Regions from separate parts of the Metabacillus herbersteinensis genome, predicted to be linked through region 3. Evidence: riboswitches for the same ligand, from Rfam matches in the RefSeq annotation. Region 3 holds a riboswitch; each other region holds the start of a gene.
The links. Region 3 has a riboswitch for lysine ahead of ACFFIX_RS05555 (Na+/H+ antiporter NhaC family protein). Riboswitches for the same ligand answer to the same signal wherever they lie in the genome.

Region 1: it holds a riboswitch for lysine, as region 3 does, so the genes downstream of both, ACFFIX_RS17220 (transporter substrate-binding domain-containing protein) here and ACFFIX_RS05555 (Na+/H+ antiporter NhaC family protein) in region 3, are expected to answer to the same signal.
Region 2: it holds a riboswitch for lysine, as region 3 does, so the genes downstream of both, ACFFIX_RS01970 (aspartate kinase) here and ACFFIX_RS05555 (Na+/H+ antiporter NhaC family protein) in region 3, are expected to answer to the same signal.

Annotation. Positions count from the first base shown of each region.
Region 1 covers NZ_JBHLVO010000017.1:1,401-7,405, reverse strand. Annotated here, with positions in the region: gene ACFFIX_RS17250 (Gfo/Idh/MocA family protein) at 1-421, shown strand, start outside; gene ACFFIX_RS17245 (hypothetical protein) at 554-1,051, opposite strand; gene ACFFIX_RS17240 (vWA domain-containing protein) at 1,149-1,742, shown strand; gene truA (tRNA pseudouridine(38-40) synthase TruA) at 1,877-2,614, shown strand; gene ACFFIX_RS17230 (hypothetical protein) at 2,807-3,178, opposite strand; gene ACFFIX_RS17225 (CBO0543 family protein) at 3,525-4,028, shown strand; lysine riboswitch at 4,270-4,452, shown strand; gene ACFFIX_RS17220 (transporter substrate-binding domain-containing protein) at 4,587-5,426, shown strand; gene ACFFIX_RS17215 (amino acid ABC transporter permease) at 5,494-6,005, shown strand, end outside.
Region 2 covers NZ_JBHLVO010000001.1:380,236-386,240, forward strand. Annotated here, with positions in the region: gene sdhA (succinate dehydrogenase flavoprotein subunit) at 1-1,540, opposite strand, end outside; gene ACFFIX_RS01960 (succinate dehydrogenase cytochrome b558 subunit) at 1,574-2,182, opposite strand; gene ACFFIX_RS01965 (YslB family protein) at 2,472-2,978, shown strand; gene ACFFIX_RS01970 (aspartate kinase) at 3,094-4,323, opposite strand; lysine riboswitch at 4,467-4,645, opposite strand; gene uvrC (excinuclease ABC subunit UvrC) at 4,821-6,005, opposite strand, start outside.
Region 3 covers NZ_JBHLVO010000003.1:110,477-116,481, reverse strand. Annotated here, with positions in the region: gene ACFFIX_RS05560 (sodium-dependent transporter) at 1-541, opposite strand, end outside; gene ACFFIX_RS05555 (Na+/H+ antiporter NhaC family protein) at 949-2,508, opposite strand; lysine riboswitch at 2,653-2,834, opposite strand; gene yunB (sporulation protein YunB) at 2,902-3,651, opposite strand; gene ACFFIX_RS05545 (YunC family protein) at 3,747-4,049, opposite strand; gene ACFFIX_RS05540 (bifunctional metallophosphatase/5'-nucleotidase) at 4,115-5,515, opposite strand; gene ACFFIX_RS05535 (DUF72 domain-containing protein) at 5,560-6,005, opposite strand, start outside.

The DNA.
Region 1 (6,005 bases), on a different contig from region 3:
TCCAACAGGTTCTTGGTATGAAGGAAATGCAGCAGCTATTTGTATTTTTGAAATGTCTGATGGTTCGGTATTCAACTATCGTGGTTCTTGGTGTGCAGAGGGAGCTTCAACCTCATGGGAGGCAGCTTGGCGTGTTACTGGGACAAAAGGTACAGCTATCTGGGATGGTGACCATGTGCCTTATTGTGAGGTTGTTAAACTTGCCGATGAGCACGTATTTCAGAACGAGCATACTCGAGTAGAAGCAACTGTTACAGAAATGACTCATGAAGGTCATTTCGGCTGCTTGGATGAAATGTTTCTTGCTCTATTAGAAGGAAGAAAATCAGAGACAGACTGCACAGATAATATAAAGAGTATGAAGATGGTTTTTGGAGCATTAGAAAGTGCTGATAAAGGACAAAAAATTTCTTTAACTTAATAGGAATATTTGTATTTTAGATCATAAATCTACTTAAGGAGAGATCAATGATTCTCTCCTTTGTTTTTAGTTAGCCTTAAAAAAACATATCTATATCATATAAGAGCTATGTCTAATCCCACTATGTAACAGCTATCCAATCAACGGCTTCAAACTAAAATAATCTAAAGCCTGATTAACTAGATGAAGATCATATATTCTTTTTTCTAAGCAAAACTGAATGACCAAATCGTAGGTTTCACTATCAGACAATGAATAACCTGCAGAGCTTAAGAGCTCATTGGTGTCTTCTTCATTTAGCTCAAGTGCAAATGCGAGAGCAATCATGGTGTTTTTCTTAGGATGATAATTTAGATTCGATCGTATTTTGGAAAAGTGCTTGCGGTCGATTCCGGCCTTTTTGTAAATCTCTATGTCACTTGCACCCTTTTTATCAATGAAACTGAACAATACCTGGTTCAGTGTGGGTTTGCGGTTTATTTTAATAAAATCTTCTAATTCAATCTGTTGTATGTCTTCAAAAATACTATTCTCAATATTAGGAGCCGATTTACAATCCTCTAATTGAAAACTGCTCAAATGAAGTTGTACAAACTCCCGTAATTCTTCAATTATCATCTTATCAAGCATATGGCCCACCCTCCCTTAAATGTCGCTTAACAGGCGACCACATTATGAATAAATTCATTTAGAATTATATCATGAACAAATAGAGAGGATGTTTAGTATGAATCAAAATTTAACAGAAATTATCTTCCTGCTTGATCGGAGTGGATCAATGGCTGGGCTTGAAAGTGATACCATTGGAGGGTTTAATGCCTTAATTGAAAAGCAGTGCAAACTAGAAGGTGAAACGATGCTCACAGTAGCCCTCTTTGATGACAGCTATGAGATAGTATGGAATGGTATTGATGCAAACAATGCAAGACTAACAGACAAGGAGTATTATGTAAGGGGATGTACAGCACTTCTTGACGCAGTCGGAAAAGCCATTTTGGATGTGCGCCAAAGGTTATCTAATACTAGTGAAGAGCAAAAGCCAGGTAAGGTTATCTTTGTGATTACAACAGATGGTATGGAAAATGCGAGTAGTGAGTTTAATTATAAAAAAGTAAGAGAGCTCATAAAGCACCAGCAAGAGAAATACAATTGGGAGTTTATTTTCATTGGAGCAAATATTGATGCTACAAAAGAAGCAGATAGTATAGGAATAGATAAGGATCATGCATATAACTTTGAAGCATCAGAAATTGGTGTTGAAAGTATGTATTCCATGGTTAATGAGGAACTATCAGAGAGAAGACAGAAACGGTTTTTATGATAATGGAACACTCCCAAGTCACTTTCTGGTTTGGGGGTGTTTTTTACTAAGAAAATTCCCTAGGGTATAATGAAAGTATTCGTTAAAATTCGATAGAAACACACACAATAAATTGCAAAAATAAGGAGCAAACCATGAACAACTATAAATTAACCATTCAATATGACGGCGGACGCTATAAAGGCTGGCAGCGGCTCGGTGAAGGTGAAAACTCAATTCAAGGAAAGATAGAAAATGTTTTATCAGAGATGGTAGGGAAAAAGACTGAAATCATTGGATGCAGCAGAACAGATGCAGGTGTACATGCTTTTGCTCAAATAGCCAATTTTATAATCAGTGAGAATCTAACAGAGTCTGAAATCAAGAAGTATTTGAATAAATATTTACCCAATGATATCAGCATAATAGAGGTTGTGTCAGTTCCAGACCGTTTTCATGCCCGTTATAATGCCAAAGATAAAACCTATGTGTATAAGATTTGGAACGAGGATCATACAAATCCTTTCATGCGAAAGTACAGCATGCATGTTGAAGAAAAGTTGAATATCACAAAAATGAAAAAAGCATGTCAACATTTCATAGGTGAACATGACTTTACTACTTTTTCAAATGCCAAATCTAAGAAAAAGTCCATGGTGCGTGAAATACATTCTTTAGATATAGAAGAAAATGCCGGCTTTATTCAAATAAGAGTGCGAGGTAATGGATTTCTTCATAATATGGTAAGAAAAATTGTCGGAACGTTGATAGACGTTGGGTTGGGAAAGATAGAGGGTGAAAGTATACCGAGTATTTTAGATTCAAAAGAACGGAACCAAGCTGGTTTTCCAGCAGAGCCGGGTGGGCTTTATTTGGAGAAAGTTGAGTTTTAGATATACGTCCTCTCTACCCAATCTTTAGAAAAAGCTTATTAGATACCAAGAAAACCACCCTGCGTCTTAGGAAGCAAGGTGGTTTTTCAAAAAAAGCATATTTAATTTTAACAACTGATTCATAGTTATTCTAAGCAAAAACGGATAAGGGGAATTAGGGTTTTTAATGATAGCTAAAATCTTACCACCAATTTACCTAATACTAGAAGTACCTACTAATGATTCAGGTGTCATCCCCAGTACTAATTGACTGATATTTGCGTATCCGGTACTTCTAAACTCAGCAAAAGTTTGTTTCAATACTTGGAAATCAAGATCATCTTTTAGTTTTTGTAATTCTTTTTTATACAAGCGTAGAACAGAGCGAGAAACAAAGTTCGGGGCACATTGGCAGGGATCTTCATCCATAATTAAGCATCCCATATATTGATATTTAAATTGAAATGCACGAGTAAGGTTAACCATATCAAATAATTTTTCAACAAGGTTAGGATAGTCTTTTTTTAATTTTTCAAGGGTTACAGATATAGCGTTTAATTTATCAAGACTAGATAAAGTTACCATCATTTTTCCTCCTTTTATTGGTCCCAAGGTTTTTTCAGCGAAATAAACTCAGCTAATTCTTTACTTTTCTGCCTTCTAAATTTACGCATTTCTGCTCTTTCTTTACCTGTTTTGTAAATAATGTACCATATAGCTTGGAGTACTATTTGGCTTTTAATTATTTCAAGATTCTTGCTTCGTGAGATATCTGACAATTCAATAAGTTAAGCATTGAATTTAATTTACGATTCTATATTTGCTAGAAATTTGCTTCCGTACCTTACTTCTTTGCTTTAGAAATAAGCTAAACATAAATCGTAGTAAATGGGGCATACTTTACATAAAAGTACTCGGGAGGGTAGTGAGTATGCATGTAGCAATTACTATTTTAACTATTATGGCTTCTTTTAAGTGGGGAAATTGGAAAAGCTGGAGAGAATACCAGGCTAGTATGTTTTTTATTGCCACAGGTGGTTTGCTTTACGAATATATCGTACAAGAAAATTCCTTGTGGAAGTTTCATCCCGATTTGCTTTACGGTCAAGAAATGACAGTAATTGTTTATGCTCTTATAACTATGCCCGTTAGCATCTTCCTCTTTCTCTCCCATTTTCCCGAGAGACTGTTTCGAAGACTAATTTACATATTGGTTTGGTCTGGAATTTACATATCTGTTGAATGGATCTTACATATGTTTGGGAGGATTTCATATCAGAGTGGCTGGTTATTCTGGTATTCTTTTTTATTTGATGTTGTCATGTTCTCGGTCATTGCCCTACATCAATACTATCCATTCAGAGCCTATATTTTATCGATAATTATAATCATTTTCTTGATATCTTATTTCCAAGTCCCATTTAAATTTGCTTGAAAATTAAAAGTATCTGTGTCAAAACCCGGATATTAAGAAACAGGGTGTTAAATGATGGAAAATAATATTAATTTTTTCGTAGATTAAGTCTTACCGGAGTTCTTACAGTTGTATTATCATGAGTGTAACCACTTAAAGTTTGTCAAACTACCCCAACTTATTGGAACAGTTGAGCCACCTTGACAGCAAAAAAATATTATCGTAAACTATCATTAATAACTGAATATAACCTCACTTTTAATAGTGAGGTAGAGGCGCGATATTTAACAGTCCTTAGAGGAGTTTGAGAAGCTATGATTCTAAAGGAGAAGGAAATGTCGCCGAAGTTTGTAATATTTCTCTATATTACATGCTGGGTCTGTAGTGAAGAACTGCAGGACTGTCTCAATAAACGTCCCGGTTTATTGAGTGTGCTATCTCATGTGGGAAAAAACGAGGATTTGGGCCAACCATACATATGTGACCTGAGTTTATCTCAGGTCTTTTTTGTGTAGGTTGGCCTTTTTAGAATATTTAGAACACGATTAAACATATAGTTACCAAAAGGGGAGAACTGTCATGAGAAAAAAATCGTTATTATTTTTTACGATGTTGCTTTCAACAATTTTGCTACTAGCAGGATGTGGGTCAGGTAGTTCAGAAACTACAGGGTCATCAGCTGAAGCAGACACATTTAAGGTTGGTCTAGAAGCTGGATATGCACCATTCAACTGGACTCAGATGGATGATTCCAACGATGGAGTAAAAATTGATGGCAATGCAGAGTATGCAGGTGGATATGATGTCGAAATTGCAAAGAGAATTGCTGAAGATCTAGGAAAAGAATTAGTGATTGTCAAAACGGAATGGGATGGCCTTGTACCAGCACTAACTTCAGGTAAAATCGATGCAATTATTGCAGGTATGTCACCAACAGCAGAACGTAAAGAGACAATCGACTTCTCAGAAAACTATTACACATCTGATTTAGTAATGGTCGTAAAAAAAGGTGGAGACTATGAAGGTGTTACTTCGATCCAAGATTTCAAAGGAGCAAAAGTAACGGCTCAATTAAATACCTTTCACTATTCAGTAATTGAGCAAATTGAAGGTGTATCTCAGGAAACTGCTATGGACAACTTTCCAGCAATGAGAGTGGCTCTTGAATCAGGGATGATTGATGGCTATGTGTCAGAACGTCCAGAAGCAATCAGTGCTTCTGCGGCAAATGAAAACTTTGCAATGGTCGAATTCGCAGAAGGATTTGCTACATCTGATGATGATACAGCAATCGCGGTCGGACTTGCAAAAGATAGTGAATTAACGGAGAAAATCAATGAAGCATTAGCAGCTATCTCAGAGGAAGATCGTCAAAACATTATGGATACAGCAATTAAGAATCAACCAGCTGCAGAATAATGAGAATGTGATACCGGCTGCATTTTTTTTGCAGTCGGTTTTGTTTTTTTAATAAAGGGGGAGAACTATGAGTCTTGAGTGGGTCGTAACCATTGTTTCAAACAATTGGCCTATGTTCATTCGTGGAGCTGGAATGACTCTATTAATCTCAATGATTGGTACGATAATAGGTGCGATCATTGGTTTAGTAATAGGAGTTATTCATACAATTCCAATGCCTGAACGAGGAGCAAAGAGAAGTATTCTTAAAGTAATTAATGCCATTCTTTCTATTTATATCGAATTTTTCCGAGGAACACCTATGATCGTCCAAGCGATGGTCATTTATTATGGCTCTGCTTTAGCATTTAATATCGATATGGACATATTAGTCGCAGCGTTCTTTATCGTATCGATTAATACTGGGGCTTACATGGCAGAAATTGTTCGAGGTGGGATTATTTCTGTCGAAAAGGGACAATTTGAATCGGCTCAAGCGATTGGTATGAATCATCTTCAAACGATGATTCATATTGTCTTACCACAAGTTGTTCGTAATATTTTACCAGCAACAAGCAATCAATTTATAATTAACATAAA
Region 2 (6,005 bases), on a different contig from region 3:
CCAACTGAAGCATATTTTTTAATTGACGTGTAAAGGCAGCACCTTGATTGCTCCACTTTGCTGTATCATGAATATTAATATTTTCATATCGTTCAAGTAACTCTTGAATTTTTTCATCTGTTTTTAAAAGCTTTTCGTTGTAACGAACAACTGTAACGTTGTCTGTCATCCATTCTCCTAATTCCTTATGAAGAACGTATGCATTCTCATCACCATCAAGCTTCATGATGTTTGACCATTTTTCTTCTTCTTGTTTCACATGATCTTCAAAAATAGTAGCAGGTAAATCTTCAGCTCTTTTTTCAAGTTCATTTATATAACTAGCTGCTTTAGGTCCAGCAACCATTCCACCGTATATCGCCGATAATAAGGAGTTAGCTCCTAAGCGATTGGCTCCGTGCATAGAATAGTCACATTCACCAGCTGCGAATAAACCAGGAATATTTGTCATTTGATTGTAATCTACCCATAACCCGCCCATTGAATAGTGAACAGCTGGGAAGATTTTCATTGGTACTTTACGAGGATCATCACCCATGAACTTTTCATAGATTTCAATGATTCCACCAAGCTTAACATCTAGTTCTTTCGGATCTTTATGAGAAAGATCTAAATACACCATGTTTTCGCCATTAATTCCTAGCTTTAAGTCTACACATACATGGAAGATTTCACGTGTTGCAATGTCACGCGGTACTAAGTTTCCGTATGCAGGGTACTTTTCTTCAAGGAAATACCATGGCTTTCCATCTTTATATGTCCATACTCGTCCACCTTCACCACGAGCAGATTCACTCATTAGACGAAGTTTGTCATCTCCAGGAATTGCCGTAGGATGAATCTGAATGAACTCACCGTTTGCATAATGAGCACCTTGTTGGTAAACAATTGATGCAGCCGAACCAGTGTTAATAACTGAATTGGTTGATTTACCAAATACGATTCCAGGTCCACCAGTTGCCATTATAACTGCATCAGCACGGAATGATTTGATTTCCATTGATTTTAAATCTTGTCCAGTAATTCCGCGACACACACCCTCTTCATCAATTACTGCTCCTAGGAACTCCCAGCCTTCGTACTTCGTTACAAGGCCTGCAACTTCATAACGACGCACCTGTTCATCTAAAGCATACAACAACTGCTGACCTGTCGTTGCTCCAGCAAATGCTGTCCGGTGATGCTGAGTTCCTCCAAAGCGACGGAAATCTAGTAATCCTTCAGGTGTACGGTTAAACATAACACCCATACGATCTAATAGATGGATGATTGATGGAGCAGCGTCACACATTGCTTTTACTGGAGGTTGATTCGCTAGGAAATCTCCTCCGTATACTGTGTCATCAAAATGTTCCCAAGGTGAATCCCCTTCACCTTTTGTATTTACAGCACCGTTAATGCCACCCTGTGCACACACAGAGTGAGAACGTTTAACAGGTACTAATGAGAATAAATCTACTTGAACGCCTTCTTCTGCGGCTTTAATTGTTGCCATTAAACCGGCTAGACCTCCGCCGACAACGATAATTCTGTTACTCAATTAGCCCACTCCCTTTATAGTACGTTTTCTGGATTAGACGAAAGCAAAAATTGTGCGTACGCCAACGAATGAAAGGGCTACAAAAATCCCTAGTGTTACATACGTTGAAATTAATTGTGAGCGAGGTGTTACAGTAATTCCCCAGCTTACAGCGAAAGACCATAAACCATTTGCAAAGTGGAAAACGGTTGAGATGACACCAATTAAATAGAATGCTAGCATAAATGGACTACTTAAGATGGATGCCATCATGTCATAATTCACTTCTGCACCAAGTGCTGCTGCAATTCCCGTTTCCCATACGTGCCAAACAACGAATACAAATGTAATAACTCCAGTTACACGCTGTAGTACGAACAACCAATTTCGCAGATACCCATAGTTACTCACATTGTTTTTTGCGGTGAATGCAATATACACTCCGTAAATAGCATGATATAAGAGCGGTAAGAAAATGATAAACGTTTCTAGTACAATCCTGAATGGAAGGGCTTCCATGAAATGTGCAGCATTGTTAAATGCTTCTTCGCCCCTAGTTGCGAAGTTGTTCACAACGAGATGCTGAATTAAGAAGAGCCCAACCGGAATTACTCCTAGTAATGAGTGTAGCCTGCGATTCATAAACTCTTTGTTTCCAGCCATTTAAAATTACCCCCTAGTATCAATAATGCGCTCAACATTAGGACTCTATTTCTCCATTTTCCAGCCCCAAAGTCTTTAAACTGATAAAATGTGACAAATATATTCTACTCTCATCCTGAATAAGCGTCAAGAAAACGTGTTCATAAATTATAATTTTTAGAAAAATCATAATTATAGTAGTTCCTATTAATTTTTATTTTATCAATATATTGATAGAAAGTTAATCTATATTTTCATTTTTTACTTATATTTCATGTTTTTCTCATCGGTACTTGTTATATAATACTTCATGAAAGAGGGGAAAAACGTGAAAAAACATTCTTATTTGGCTGATTATCAAGAATTAAAGGATTTGCAAATGCCTGCATTTGGGTATGAACTTCTACGTGAAGTTTTACTTCCTGATATTCTAGGGCAAGATTATCCACAAATGCTGTATTGGGCGGGTAAAAGCTTGGCGCGGAAATACCCTGTTCAAACTACAGAAGAGCTCATCTCCTTTTTCTTGGCTGCTGGCTGGGGAAACTTGGATTTAGTTCAAAATAAAAAGAACGAAATGGAATTTGAATTAAGCAGTGATATGATTCAACTCCGCATTAAAAAATCAAACGAAATTTCGTTTCAGCTAGAAGCAGGCTTTGTTGCCGAACAATTACAGCAAATGAACAATCATATTACCGAAACATACGAGCAAGTAAAAAAACGAGCAAACAAAGTTGTTTTCACTGTTAAATGGGATCAAAAAGATGAGATCGCCTCACCTGTAGCTGTTTTTGGAAAAAGAAGTCAAAGATAATATCGTCTGTTTTTTTGTGATTTATCGCACGCTTATGGGTCTGACATTAATACAGTCAGACCCTCTTTAATACGCATTTTATCTGCAATTATTTTATCCTGAATAAGAAAACTTTTTATACTGTTGCTTCTTGTTTAGATAGTTGAAACGCTTCATGTAGTGCTTCAACTGCTTGTACCATATGCTCCTGTGAAACGACAGTTGAAACTTTAATTTCTGACGTACTGACCATTTTCACTGATATCCCTTTATTTGCTAGTACATCAAACATCTCTGCTGCTACGCCTGGATTTGAAATCATCCCAGAACCTACAATTGAAACTTTCGATAATCCACTTTCAGATTCGATTTTTTTGTAGTTAAGTTGTTGTTTGTATTGTTCTAGGACTTTTATCGTATCCTCTAGATCACTAGTTTTAACCGAGAAAGAAATTGACGTTGTCTCTCTACTTGTTGTACTTTGAATGATAATATCAACGTTAATACTATGTTTTGCTAATGTGGAAAAAATAGTCGAAAGCGTTGTTAATTCGTTTGGAAGACCCAAGATGGATACTCTTGTTACTTGATCTTCAAATGCAATTCCTCTTACTACAAGGTTTTGTTCCATTGATGTTTCCTCCTCAATAATTGTCCCTCGTTCATTCTCCATGCTTGAACGTACCTCTAGTGGAACTTGGTAATTCTTCGCAAATTCAACAGCTCTTGGATGTAAAACTCCTGCACCTAAATTCGCTAGCTCAAGCATTTCATCATAGGATATCGCTGAGAGCTTTCTAGCACCTTTAATAAACCGAGGGTCGGTTGTAAAAACTCCTGTTACATCCGTATAAATATCACATTTATCGGCTTTTAGTGCTGCTGCAAGTGCAACTGCAGTTGTGTCAGAGCCTCCTCGACCTAATGTCGTAATTTGCTGTTCGATTGAAGCACCTTGGAATCCAGCAACAACTACAATTTTTCCATTGTTTAGTTGCTGTTGTACTTGATTTGAATCAATATGTGTAATTCTAGCATTGCTATGAACTGATTCTGTTTGAATGCCAGCTTGCCAACCAGTAAATGAAATGGCATCGTATCCTTTTTCAGTTAGCGCCATTGATAACAAAGCAACTGTGACTTGTTCACCTGTTGTAAGTAACATATCCATTTCTCGTTTGTTTGGGCGATCTGTAATTTCTTTTGCAAGAGATACAAGATGGTCTGTCGTTTTCCCCATGGCTGAAACCACAACGACAATATCGTGACCGTTTTGTTTCTCTTGAATAACTCGACTCGCTACGTTACCTATTTTTTCAGGAGAACCTACTGATGTACCACCAAATTTTTGAACGATAATTCCCAACGACAACCTCACCCTTCACCTTTTTATCATAGATCGAACTGTTATGATTCGGACTAGTCCCTGACTTTTTTATGAAATACAAAAAAGCAATGAGATTTACTTATCCCATTGCTTACTAAACGAAAAAAATATTTTCGTTCACACAATGAGATAGCTCTCCAAGAATAAATATCCTTGACAATCTTACACTTTTTCAGTGCAAAACCAGCAATAAAGGAAATGGAACTTTATCACTTCGGCGAAACTTCCCTTTCAACAGTCTTCTTCGGAGTCCAATCTCCTCTAACTGTTTACTATTGAAGCTCGCACCTCTACCATCATTAACGAACTTGAAACGATCAAATATGAAATTAGTAAAAATTGTATCAAATAAATAAAAAAAGCGCAAGCGCCTTGTTCAGCCTTATGACCTCGAGGGGCTAGGCGCTGGATTCAGAAACGCACACTTATTCTTTAAAATATAAAAATTCCGTAAGTAATCTAGAAATAACAATAGCTTATTCTTTTAATTTTTCTAGTAAGGCTTGAGCCGTTTTTGGAGGGATACCCGCTTCCCTCAGCTCATCTAAGGTAGCATCCTTCATTTTTTTAACGGAACCAAAATGTTTCAGGAGCATTTTTTTCCTGTTCTCACCAATACCAGGGATATCATCCAATATGGATTGAAAGGCTGTTTTACCACGTATTTGTCGATGAAACGTTATCGCAAAACGATGAACTTCGTCTTGTATTCTTTGTAATAAATAAAATTCTTGGCTATTTCGTTCTAATTGAACAATAACTGGTGGGTTACCAATCAACAACTCAGAAGTTCGATGTTTATCATCTTTAACTAATCCTGTAACAGGTATTTCTAGAGCTAATTCATTTTCCAATACGTCCTGTGCAGCTGCTAGATGACCTTTCCCTCCGTCGATAATAATTAAGTCAGGTAGGGGCAAGGATTCCTTTAGAGCACGGCTATATCTTCTTCTAACGACCTCGCGCATGGATTCATAATCATCGGGTCCTTGAACGCTCTTAATTTTATACTTCCGGTAGTCTTTTTTTGCTGGCTTTCCGTCAATAAATACAACCATTGCAGAAACTGGATCCGTTCCTTGGATATTCGAATTATCGAATGCTTCTATACGAAGTGGTGTGTGAATACTCAACTTTTCCCCAATGTTTTCAATTGCCTTAATTGTCCGTTCTTCATCTCGTTCAATTAAAGAGAACTTTTCCTTTAGGGCAATCTTTGCATTTTTATGTGCTAATAAAAGAAGGTCTTTCTTTTTACCACGCTTTGGCTGGATGGTAGAGACTTGTAATAATTGTTCCACTAGCTCATGTTCAACACTGTCTGGAATGAGAATTTCTTTTGGAAGAAAATGATTGTTTTTTGAGTAAAATTGACCTAGATAAGTGAGAAATTCCTCGTCAGGAGTGTCGTAAATAGGAAATGTTGAGACATCACGTTCAATTAGCTTTCCTTGACGAATGAAGAAAACTTGAACACACATCCAGCCTTTATCATACGCATAAGCAAAAACGTCTCGATCAACAAAGTCATTCATTGTCATCTTTTGCTTTTCCATTGTTGCTTCAATATGAACAATTTGATCCCGGTATTCCTTTGCCCGTTCAAAATCAAGCTCTTCAGAGGATTTACTCATTTTCTCGGATAAATCTTCTTTAATCTT
Region 3 (6,005 bases):
GAATAAAAATTTTGTTGGCGATTTCAATTCCCTTTTTAACTCCTGCAAATAAGACTCCTAAAGTCACAACCCATACAATGATTAACGGAATTAATACACCTGGTACTAAACTTCCGAAATCTCCTGGGGTTTCAGCTAGCTTTAAATGTTCCCCATACAAGAAACCTTCTGGGTCATCACCCCATGCTAGACTAAATGAAAAGACTGAGTAAGACATTGCCCAAGCGATAATGACTGCATAATAAGTAGAAATAACAAATGCAATGGTTACTTGCCACCAACCAATCCATGATTTTCCTTGACCTAGTCGGCCGTATGATGTAGGTGCTGATCCACGATACTTATGACCTATCGTAAATTCCATGATTAGAAGAGGAATACCAGCAGTCAATAAAGCAAATAAATACGGTAAGAAAAATGCTCCTCCTCCATTTTCATATGCTGTTGCTGGGAACCTCCAAATATTACCTAAACCTACTGCGGAGCCAACAGCCGCTAAAATAAAGCCTGCCCTTGTACCCCACTGCGGACGATTTTCCATATCTTTCTACCCCTTTCTTATTCTCTCTTTTTAAAAATGAGAACAATTGGAAATTAGCTAATCTTCTGACTATTCAAATCTATACATAGTATATACGGACATAATGCCTATGTCAAAATAAAATTAAAAATAATACTATATTAAAATGTTATTTAAAGAACAAAAAAATGACACCATAGTTGGTATCACGCTGGTAAAATAAGGTTTTACATATAATCTCACACACTTTAAAACGTTAACATGGTAATGAAGGATAATATTATAGAGACGTTTTTCAACATCTTTTCTCTTTCCTCACTCCTCTTATATCGATTATTGTACCTAGTTTTTTAAATAGAGAGTGAATAAATTGTAACTATTTATTTTAAAAAAAAAGAAAAAAACAAAGGCAGCATTGCCTCTGTTTCTTAGTTCCTGATCAATTTATTGTTTCTGCTTACATAAAAAAATACAAATGCCCCTAAAATTAGAATCACGGCAATAAACCCTAAAATTGCACTCCCAGTTAACCCTAAAATCAAGTATCCAATTGCACCAATTCCACCACCGACTAACGCATAAGGCAGCTGTGTCATCACGTGGTCAATATGATGACTTCCTGCCCCTGTAGAGGAAAGGATGGTTGTATCTGAAATTGGTGAACAATGATCACCTAGAACAGCTCCTGCAAGAACTGCGGCCATTGCAGGTAATAACAAATTTATATCCGTTGCAGCTGTTATTTCTCCCGCGATTGGAAGCATGATCCCGAAAGTTCCCCAAGATGTACCTGTTGCAAATGCCATTGCAGAACCTAACAAAAATAAAATAACTGGTAAAAATGCAACATTTAAGTTTGATCTTTCAACCAGACTAGCTAAATATTCCCCTGTTTCTAGTTGACCAATTAGATCAACAATTACCCATGCAAGCATTAATATATAAATCGCAGGAAGCATTGATTTTATACCTTCCAAAATTCCTTTAGGCAAGTAGCTAGCACTAATACCCTTGCTAAAGTATAAAATGAAGGTTACAGCTAATCCGAACAAACCACCGTATAATAGAGACGCAGACACATCAGTATTTTCAAAAATAGCGAAAATGTCTACAGCTGCTCCTACTTCAATTGCAGTGTAGCCTGTCCACAAAAATGCACCGACTGTTCCCACAATCAGTGACACAATTGGCCACACAAGGTTAGCAACTGTCCCTTTGTCACTTGTAGGGAGATCTTCTTTTACATCACCTAGAGGCTCCTTTGAAGGATCGACTACCTCACCCGTTTTAATAGCACGCTCTTCATGAACCTTCATACTGCCTAGGTTAATATTAAAGTATGCTGTTGCGAACACGAGCAACAGTGCTGCTAACACATAATAATTCATTGGTATCATTGCCACAAACGCCGATAATGGTGTGTACTCTGTTACACCATGTGTAGCTAAAATTGTACCAATCATTGCGATAATATACGCTCCCCAGCTTGAAATTGGAGAAATCACACAAACTGGAGCTGATGTTGAATCAATAATATACGCTAATTTGGCACGTGATACGCGTTGACGATCTGTGATTGGACGACTAACTTGACCTACTGCCAGGGCATTAAAATAATCATCGATAAAAATTAAGACTCCAAGTAATGCCGCTGTGAATTGTGCGCCTGCACGTGTTTTTACACGTTTCTCAGCCCATTGCCCAAAAGCTCGGCTGCCTCCAGAAATTGAAATGAGTGCCGTTACAATGCCTAAAATAATTAAGAATAGCAGGATATAAACATTCCATGTATTGAGTGCACCATCTGAAATAAAGATGGCCTTAAACGCACCAAAAATTGTCCAAAATGTGTTTTCACCTGAAAAATTAGTTAACAGAAGTGCTGCTGATAAAATTCCAACGCCAAGAGACAATAAAACTCTTCTCGTTAAAATAACCATCAAAATTGCAATAATGGGGGGAATTATAGAAAAAAGAGTGCCTTCCATGAGAAACCTCCTAAGATTTTTTTGAGGGCACTACTTCGCGAGTGGATAAAAACATTGAAAAAAAACGCAAAATAAAAAAGAGTATGATAGAAAATAACTATCATTACTCCCCCTATAAGATGTAATGTTATGTTATCCTCCATCCCGATCAGTAGCGCTCCACCATAGATAGTATCTATAATGACAGTATTACCCTTATTCAGTGCAATACCAGCAAACGGAGCTCCGACATTCTCCATTTACTTCGGCGAAAAATCCTTTTTCTTATGATCACAGTTGTCATCCTCACATAAGATACTCATATTTCCCGCTCCTCTACCTCATCTAGAGATAAGGTGGTAGTACGATCAAATTATATTAAGAAATTATATCAAAGTTTTATTCTTCCATCAACTAGGGTTTTTCTGGTAGTTGGATCGATGGTGAACTATCGTTACTTTCATTAAAGTAGAGAGGAACATCCCCTCTTATATTATCTTTAATTACAGGAATAGTGTTATGAATTGTTGCTCGCTCTGTTGCGAAAGGTAATATGATTTGAACTGTTACTTCTGTGTAAATTGAGATTTCATATATAGCATTATTTATTCCATACTCTGTAATTTTGTATTTTGGATCAGTATGGACGTCACCGATTAGATAAAAGCGAATAGGTATTTTCGGCCCTAATGTACTTAACAGAGCATTACCAGTTGCTCTTCCTAAAGGTATATCATAGATAATTCCTGAGTTTTCTTTTATATCCTTTTTCGGTTCTCCTGGATCTGAAGTATTAAAGTTGCCCATTTCTACTTCTTCTAACTTTTTTGTAATATTGTCTGTTACCCTTCTTAGAGCTTTATTTACTACTCTTGTGTTATATCTAGTGGAATTAATATTACCATCATTGTCTTTATCCTCAATATATAAGCTTGCAGCTTCTTCGTCTGTAAAAAGCTCTCCTTCTACTGCTTCTTGAATAATAAGTGTAGCAATAGATGTAGCCTCAAGTTCAGCAATACTCATTAAAGTGGGTTCTATTTGCTCCTCTATATACCACAGTCCCCCAACAGTCATAAATATAAAAATCACCAACGAAAGTAACAGCACATATCGAAAAGGCAAGGGCCCTCTTTTTGGAGGACGTCCACGAAATTTAGCCAAACAAATCCCTCCTTACAAGCTATACTTATGCATGCAAGGAGGGATGTACGCTCTTAATTTAATTCTAAGTTTAAATTTTTTTATAGTAACCGAAATTACACCATTTTTAACATTGCGTCTCTTCCAATGGTTCCAACTGTAATTCCATACTTTTCAGCTTCATATGTGACCGATTCTAACGGTGCGTCAAGCAATTGTTCAATTGTTCTTACGCCAACTGCTCTTCCTGCGATGATACCTCGATCTTTTAATTTTTCATTTAATAATCCAACATCCAATGCACCACACATAATGTAACCTTTGTCATTTGTGACAGCCATAAAATTTGTTTTCGGCAGTGCTACAGTAATAGCGGTAAACTGTTGATCTTCAATGATAATTGGGGTCATTGTCACCATAATCTTCTACACTCCCTTCATATAATCACATTATGAATGCAGGCGAAAATCGTGTGGACAAATACCTATTCATTATAGGGTATTTTCCTTAATTTCCATGCTAAAAGATCACGTAACATTTCAGGCATATAATACGTTTTCTTTTTTGCGTGACTTATCTCTGGATATAATGGACCCAGTGTAAACATATCAACTGTTGCGACGCTGTAGATCCGATCTAAATCTATGGGCTCTCCATTTACAATAATCTTATTAACATGCTCTTTGCCATCAGAAAGAGTAACAGTACTCACTTCGATTCCATCAAAAACCATTCTACCCATGACCTTCCCACGGAACCCAAGACCTTTTAATTGGAGGGCTTCCATCCGTTTTTCACGTGATTGGATGATAACTTCTTGAAGCACGTCACCTTTTATTTCAACTTTGCAAGGATTAATAGGATGTGGGCAGATGCGGTGAAGGTCCTTTTTTGTTACAACTCCGCTTTTTAGAGGCTCTAGAAGCATTCCGGCGTTTACCATTGAAACCTCGCCTTCACACCACTCTCTGATCGCACTAGCCATTAGGGAAGGAAAAGCTGAATCCTGAAACCAATCAAGTGACAGATCTTCATGTAGAACAACTACAGGCTCTGATAAAAGCTCTTCACTTTTTTGATATTGAGTAGCTAGCCATACCTCTGTTTCCTTACAGGTTTCTTCACGTTCCATTGAATGAAGCATTGCCGTTTTTGATACCAATAACTTTTCTTGAGCGTGAAAGTCCAACTTTACATGCCCTACATACTGCCCATACTTTCCCGCACCGGCCAATAAAGTCTGGTTGATTTCTTTTCCATTCTCTAAAACATGATGTGTGTGCCCACCTAGAATAAGTTGGATATCCAGGAATTCTTGAGCGATAATTTCATCGTCACTAATTCCAAGGTGAGACAGTAAAACAATAATGTCTGCTTTATCTTTTACTTGGTTAACCGTATGTACTAAGCTTTGAAAAGGATCTGTCACCTTCCAACCAAGCAGCTTATAAAACTTTTCATAAAATACCGTTACTCCTAGCAAACACAGTTTCATGCCATTTTTCAGTTGAATGAAATGATACGGTGTTACCCACTCCGGACGTTCATTAAATTCATTATAAATATTTGACAAAACAACCGGAAAGTCAGCTCTTTTGTAAAGAGCGTCTAAGTCTTCATGGGAAAAAGTAATCCCTTCGTTATTACCAATTGTCACAGCATCATATTGAAGATCATTTAACATATCTACATTGGCTTGACCTTTTGTTGCTTCAGTTATTAAGTGAAATCGATCTGCATGATCGCCAATGTCCACAAGAATCATCTGTTCCCCATTCTGCTCATGTTCTTGTCTTTTCTTTTTTATAAACTGGGCAGTTTGAGGCCAATTTTCGAAGTGGCTGTGCAAATCATTCGTATGATAAAGATGAATGGTCTCAAGCACGTAAGTTTCTCTCCCTTTTATATTGAATGGGTCAGACCAAGTTCTTAACTGTCACTGAAAAAATCCAACTGTCTTGGAGCTAGTCCTTCATATTTAATTCCAAATAGTTGAAGCATTTGCTTTGCATTATCTGCTGCATCTCCACCAGAGTTGTTATTAAACAACATATAGAGTAAATCTGTATTCTTTGCGAGTTTACTACAATGCTCCTGCCATTCTAGTAATTCTTCTTTATTGTAACGATAAAGATATCGAACCTCTCTCCAGTCAGTTCCACTTGCAGGCTTCTTCCAGCCGTGAACATTCCTGCCATGCATTCTAATTAGTGTTTTTTGTGAGTTTGTAGGATGAAGTACAGTAGGAACTGAACCTAAACCAGCTTGCGGTTCATCACAAATACTATGAATCCAATTTTCACTTTCCATAAATGTTAAGGTTTTATCATAAAAGTTAGAATTAAACCATGATTGATGACGAAACTCTAAAGCGA